DNA from 3 places in the Virgibacillus halodenitrificans genome. Region 3 is predicted to be linked to each of the others. Evidence: riboswitches for the same ligand, from Rfam matches in the RefSeq annotation. Region 3 holds a riboswitch; each other region holds the start of a gene.
The links. A riboswitch is a leader RNA that binds a small molecule or an ion and turns the genes downstream of it on or off. The one in region 3 is predicted to bind S-adenosylmethionine.

Region 1 (2,253 bases), 1.2 Mb from region 3:
AATCTTCCGTAAAAAGGAGCTGCTCCAATAATTAAGGCAGGCAATGCGCCATTTGGTCCACGGATCGTACCCATGAGAAAATTAGTGAATGGAAATAACAATAGTATAAGAATAATGAAAGGGATAGCTCTAAATATATTTACAAACGCAGCTACAACAAAGTGCACAAACTTATTTTGCCATATTCCATTTTTTGTTGTTAGATATAAAAGTAACCCAAGTAATATACCAAGAATAAACGTCCCAATTAAAGCAATGATTGTCATATAAAAAGTTTCATAAGTGGCGACCCAAAAATCTTCCAAATTAATATTTGGGAATAAATCAGTTAACATGCTGTACAACCTCCAATTCTACAGAGGTTTCTTTTTCGATATACTGAATAGCTTGTTTTATTTCAGTCTGGTCACCATCCATTTGTACAAATAGTGAACCATAAGCCCCTGCCTGTGTCTGTGTGATTTTACCCTGTAATATATTAATGTCTACATTAAATTTTTTAGCAACTTGACTGATCAGGGCTTGGTTAGTAGTTTCTCCAACAAAATGCAATCGTATAATTGTTCCGTGTTTGTATGACTGGATAAGTTGCTGTAAGTCTTCTTCCTCTTCATTACTACCCATTACCTGTTCTACAAATTTACGTGTAACTTCTTGTTTTGGTTTTAAAAAGACATCTAGGACGTTTCCTTGCTCCACAATCTTGCCACTCTCCATTACAGCAACTCGATTACAAATTTTGCGTATAACATGCATCTCGTGAGTTATCAAGATAATGGTCAAGCCAAGTTTATTATTAATGTCCACTAATAAATCCAGAATTGAATTTGTAGTTTCAGGGTCCAGAGCAGATGTAGCTTCATCACAAAGCAAAACTTTTGGTTTGTTTGCCAATGCCCGGGCTATACCTACACGCTGTTTCTGTCCTCCGCTTAGTTGAGAAGGATATGCATTTTCTTTACCTGCTAAACCAACCAAATTAATTAATTCCTGTACTCTGTCATCTCGCTCAGTTTTAGGCACACCTGAAATTTCTAAAGGAAACGTAATATTCTCTTTTACCGTTCGAGACCATAATAGATTAAAATGTTGAAATATCATCCCAATTTCCTGACGAGCTAATCGAAGTCCTTTTGTTTTCAAGGAACTAATTTCCTGGTTATTAATTGTTATTTGGCCTCCCGTTGGTTCTTCCAAGCGATTCAACAAGCGTACAAATGTACTTTTTCCCGCTCCACTATAACCAATAAATCCAAAAATATCACCTTCATTAATGGTCAGGGTTATATTATCAACTGCTGTCACTTGATTATGTGCATCTGTGTTAAAAATTTTGCTTAAACCCTTTATCGAAATCACGCTTAATCCTCCTCATAAACTACAACAAGCCTATTTTACCCTAAAAGATTGTTTCTACATCAAAATAAGGGGGCTCAGAATAATTGTAAAAGCTTTATAATTTATACACCTACAAAATTAAAAACGTCTTTCTGCAAGAGAACAGAAAGACGTTAGTTATTGTCATTTCGTTCTCTCATCTTCCAAAGCTTTCACTTTGCTGGAGTTAGCACCTTTCAAACAGAAATGTTTGAAGGTTGCCGCGGTTTCACAGGGCCAGTCCCTCCACCGCTCTAGATAAGAGTCACGTTATTAAGTTTAAATTTAATAGACAAATAGTATCATGCGCCTGACATATTGTCAATCGTTTATATAATCAACTCGATAAGAACAATTCTGGTTTATATTCCAATAGATACGTGTAAAGATTACCGATTGACTTAAATGCATACACTTTTTCTTTAATTTCATTTTTTTGCTTAATTAATAAGCAAGGTACACTCTCCACCTCATTTTCAAGCATGAATTCAGGGTGTAAAGAAGCATTCATAGTAAGAAAAAGGTTTTCCTTATGAACAGTTTCAATCTTTTCAAGCATCCCTTTGGCTACTGAGCAGGTACCGCAAAAGGGGGTATAAATATAAAGTAAATACTCAGACTGCTCTAATTGATCTGTCTTAATTTCCTGCAAAAAATCACCTTCTAAAGAAGGAACATTGGGTTTACAGCTATCCGTTTATTTAACAAAGCTGCTGCCAAAATATGTTCCGGGGTTGTAGCAACTTCACGATATTCACTACTTACATAAATGTGCTCGGCGTGAGGTAGTTCTCGCGCTAGTTGTTTTCTGAGCTTCCAGCCGGAACGATCCTCATCAACAAAAATAAACACGTCTTTATAATCCAAATGATATGT
Region 2 (2,253 bases), 470 kb from region 3:
CGATAAGAGAAGAAAAAGTTTCCATTTTTCTTCCACTTCAGATTTATGGAATTTCAAGAATATCAGAGGTAGTGATAATCCCTGCTAGTTTTTCTCCCTGCGATCCATTTCTAGTTATTAACAAAGCTTCAAGCCGTTTTCCCTTTGATGCATATTCCTTGTAGAGTTCAACTGCTGCATAGATGGAGGTTGAAGCTGAAATAAATAGCACATTATCTTTTTCTTCGAATGGGAGCACATCCTTCAATAAAATATCGTTGAAAGAGAAACTACCCTCTCCATTATTTTCTGCAAGCCAATTTGTAATTCCTTTCTGTGTAAGTAAACCCATAAACGTTTGATTAGCGTAGACAGGAAATTTGGTATGCCCTTTCTCATGAATGGTGTGTAACATATCTGCTAAAGAATCCTGTTCATCAAAATAATGTACTTTCTTGTTGAATAAGGGAATAACTTTTTTAGGATGTGCAAGCTCTTCTTGGATTGTTTCAATTTTATCAACGATCGAATCATGTGGTTCTGCTATTGCATGTGTAAGCTCCACTTTATTATGTACAATTGCGTTTCGCAGTTCAGCAAATTCCAATAGGTCCTCGCTGTAACGTTTTACCAAAGAATTGGAATTCCTCAGTATTTTAACCATTTTAGAAAATCCTAAATCTTTTTTGTTAATCATCATGGACCTTAACTCTTTTTCAATTCGGTTAAATGCTGTTAAAAATTTCTCTGAGTTTTTGAACATTCGATAATCTCCTGCTTATTAATTTAGTATTCCTAGTATTATTTTAAACTATTATGCGGATGCATGAAAGAAACTAATATATATACTAGGATTCTGTTAATTAAATATCGTTTAGTGAAAGATATGAATTTTCAATTATCCACTTGACAATCCATTCTTGCTCCTGTATGTTATTACTTAATATCAAATTGAATAGTTAGAATTCTTATCCAGAGAGGTGGAGGGACTGGCCCTTTGAAGCCTCGGCAACAGACTTAGCAAAGTACTGTGCCAATTCCAGAAGCATATTACATGCTTGAAGATAAGAGGAGAAACAATATTTTGGTGACAACAGCCTCTTCTTATTTTTAGAAGGGGCTTTTTCTGTTCACACAATAAAAAGAGGAGGAAACAAAATGAAAAGAAGTTTAGAACAACGTCTACAAGATGGGACAGTCATTGCTGGTGAAGGTTACTTATTTGAACTGGAAAGAAGAGGGTATTTACAGGCTGGCTCTTTTGTTCCGGAAGTCGCATTGGATCATCCAGAAGCTTTAAAACAAGCTTACCGCGACTATATGAATGCAGGTTCTGACATTGTCTTGGCATTTACATACAATGCCCACCGAGAAAAGATGCGAATTATCGGTAAGGAAGATTTACTGGAACCATTAAACAGAAATGCAATCCGTCTTGCTAAAGAAGTAGCCAAGGAGCATCCAATCGAAGAAGCGCTGGTAGCAGGAAATATCTCCAATACAAACTTATTTGACCCGAATGACCTTGAATCAAAAGAAAAAGTTATGGAAATTTTTGCAGAGATGGTCCAATGGTGTAAAGAAGAAGGTGTAGATTTCGTTAATGGGGAAACTTTCTACTATTATGAAGAAGCTCTGATTGCTTTAGAGGAAATTAAAAAGCAAGGCTTGCCTGCTGTTATTACATTCGGTTTAATGGGCGAAAACATTCTCCGTGATGGGTATACCGTAGAAGAAGCATGTCGACTCCTTTCCGAAAAAGGAGCATTGGTTGTGGGAATGAACTGTTTCCGTGGGCCACACACTATGCAACCATATATAGTTGATATCAGAAAAAATGTAGATGGCTATGTTGGAGCATTGCCAATTCCATACCGTACTTCAGAAGAACATCCAACCTTTTTTAATTTGCCAGATGGGGGCTGTAGCTGTCATTTGCCTTTAGAGACCACATTCCCAACAGCTTTAGATCCACTTTATCATAACCGTTATGAGTTGGCGGAATGGGCGAAGGAAGCTAACGATCTGGGTGTTAATTATATTGGCTTATGTTGTGGTGCATCTCCGGCAATGCTTCGAGCTGTTGCAGAAGCAGTCGGTGTTGAAACCATTAACTCCAAATATTCACCTGATATGGAAAAGCACTTTTTGTTTGGCAAAGATAAAACATTAAAGCAGCATAATTTAAGTTATCGTTTAAAAGCATAATAAACTTTCAATTAAAGAGGTGATTGTAATGACAAATGAGTTAGTACACCAAGAAAAAAACGAATT
Region 3 (2,253 bases):
TTCAGTAAGACTTGAGGGAAGCGATACCAAGGGCGGCTGTGTGATTGAAGTAGTCCAAGGCATAAGCAACCAAGCTAACTGAAAGTAGAAATAGAACGTAGGTAAATACCAAAACAAAAGCTGAAAAAGCTCGTGTTGAACTCCTAAGCATTAAAGAAGCGTACATTTATTTCTAAAAAATATATAGAGTGGGTGAGAGGAGGGAATTTTGTGATAAGAAGCAAGTTTACAGTTATTGGCGCTATTATTCTGTTTATTATTTGTATGTGGTTATTCTTTCCATTTCCTGATGATCCCTTGCTACATGCTACTACTATTTTTATGTCCATTCCCATTATGGACCATGATGGTTATATAAAAGCTGGTGTCATTGGTTCATTTTTATTTGTTGTCGCAATGGTATTGCTGATGTTCGGTTTAAGAAAATTCCGTCTTCGATCACTGATTATTGTGATATTCTTATACAGTTTTTTGCCACCAATACTTATCAAAGTATATCAAGAGACACTTGCAGAAGGTATCTTTGCTGTTTCAAAGGAAGATGAGGGGGAATGTGATTTTAATTCAATAAATGAATCCCAGTTAGAGGGCGAATGTCATTTTACGCTTCAAAACCGGAGAAATGAACCAGTGACCTTCGAAGTTCAACTGATCGATTCCTTCATTGATGAAACGCGCATGGAGTCGCTAATAAATGAGGCAGGCCCACACATGTTAGCATTGGAAGCAAACGAGAAAAGAGCAATACATCTAAAAGAAATTATTGATATTACTGGAGTGCAAAACCATATCTCGGAAGGTTCATCTTTCGCCCTTCATTTTAGGCTTATTGATGGAAAAGATGAACGGATCTTATGAGTAGAAGTACACTAAGTAAGTTAAATACAGGAATCGCTCTCTTCATGCTGATTTTCACTTTTTATTATTTCTTTATGATGCAATTTCTATCCCAATCAATGTGATTTTTTCATTTTTATCTGTCATGTTTTTTCTGTTTGGGATTCACTATTTATGCTATAAAGAAAAAGTTTTAGGATGTGTACATATCACCGTGGCATTATTTTTGATTTTTGTTGTTATTAATCCTTTTCTCCCAATACTGTAAAAATGTATTGACTTTTGTGTTGGAATAATGTAAATTGATAAATAATTTAATAAATTAAATGCAACTTCTTATCAAGAGAGGTGGAGGGATTGGCCCTGCGAAACCTCGGCAACAGGCTCTGTAGAGTACTGTGCCAAATCCAACAGACAAGTATTTGTCTGAGAGATAAGAAGAGGATGCTATGATCGTACAGCCCTCTTCTTATTTTGGAAGAGGGTTTTTCTATTTTAAATTAAAAAAGTTTGGAGGCTTTTTAAACGTTAAACAAAGTAATTCGATCTGATTTATAAAATTTTTAAAAAGAGGGGTAGTTTATATGTCATCATATGGATATTGGATGATTATCTTTGCAGTTGGATATACCTTTGTACTAATAATTGCAGGTCAGTTAGCAAAAAGGCGAGTAAACCGACAAGATAGCTACTTTGTTGGTGGGAGAACTTTCAATAAGTGGATTGTGGCATTTTGTATTACAGGGTTATTTTCCGGATCTACGTATATTTCTATTTTGGAGTTATCCTATTTAAATGGCGTTTCAGCAATATGGTATGGGGTGGCTGAAATTGTCCAAATCGTTATTATTGCTTTATTAATAATTCGATCCTTCCGTAAAAAAATGCTAATTACGATTTCCGGACTAATCGGTGATAAATATGGCAGGGCAGCGAGAGGAATGGCAGGTGCTATTACTGCTTTTGCCTTTCCGATGTGGTCTGTGGCGACAGCGATTGCTTTCGCGTCAGCTATGCACGTATTCACAGGCATCTCGCTGACATGGTCTGTAGCATTTACTGCCATCCTGTTGTTTGTATATCTACAGGGAGGAGGGATGTGGTCCATTGCTTTTACGCAAACAATGAATGGCGTGTTATTTTTTCTCATGTTTATTGTTGGTATTGTGGCTTTTTTTATCAACCCGGGAATCGAAGGATTAAAAACGCTAATGGTAGAGTCTCCGTCAATGTTTGCGTTTGATAGTGTTGGTTTACAGGTGATTGTCGCTTGGTTTGGTACCTTTCTGGTAAATGTCATTCTGGCTCAGGCAGCCTTTCAAATGGCGCTCTCATGCAAAGAGCCTGAAGAGGGTCAAAAAGGATTAATGATTGCTGGCGTCTTAGCGGTTCCCTTTATTATTTGTGGCATTCTGT

Region 1: linked by a shared signal. The riboswitch ahead of BME96_RS12835 (methionine ABC transporter ATP-binding protein) and the one ahead of BME96_RS06400 (sodium:solute symporter family protein) in region 3 are both predicted to bind S-adenosylmethionine.
Region 2: linked by a shared signal. The riboswitch ahead of BME96_RS03850 (homocysteine S-methyltransferase family protein) and the one ahead of BME96_RS06400 (sodium:solute symporter family protein) in region 3 are both predicted to bind S-adenosylmethionine.

The regions. Positions count from the first base shown of each region.
Region 1 is NZ_CP017962.1:2,455,079-2,457,331, forward strand. Features, by position in the region: gene BME96_RS12830 (methionine ABC transporter permease) at 1-335, opposite strand, end outside; gene BME96_RS12835 (methionine ABC transporter ATP-binding protein) at 325-1,359, opposite strand; SAM riboswitch class I at 1,532-1,642, opposite strand; gene BME96_RS12840 (thioredoxin family protein) at 1,715-2,029, opposite strand; gene BME96_RS12845 (toprim domain-containing protein) at 2,041-2,253, opposite strand, start outside.
Region 2 is NZ_CP017962.1:743,068-745,320, reverse strand. Features, by position in the region: gene BME96_RS03855 (CBS domain-containing protein) at 44-742, opposite strand; SAM riboswitch class I at 945-1,050, shown strand; gene BME96_RS03850 (homocysteine S-methyltransferase family protein) at 1,138-2,187, shown strand; gene BME96_RS03845 (cyclase family protein) at 2,216-2,253, shown strand, end outside.
Region 3 is NZ_CP017962.1:1,215,480-1,217,732, forward strand. Features, by position in the region: gene BME96_RS06390 (hypothetical protein) at 1-82, shown strand, start outside; gene BME96_RS06395 (hypothetical protein) at 211-858, shown strand; SAM riboswitch class I at 1,171-1,277, shown strand; gene BME96_RS06400 (sodium:solute symporter family protein) at 1,422-2,253, shown strand, end outside.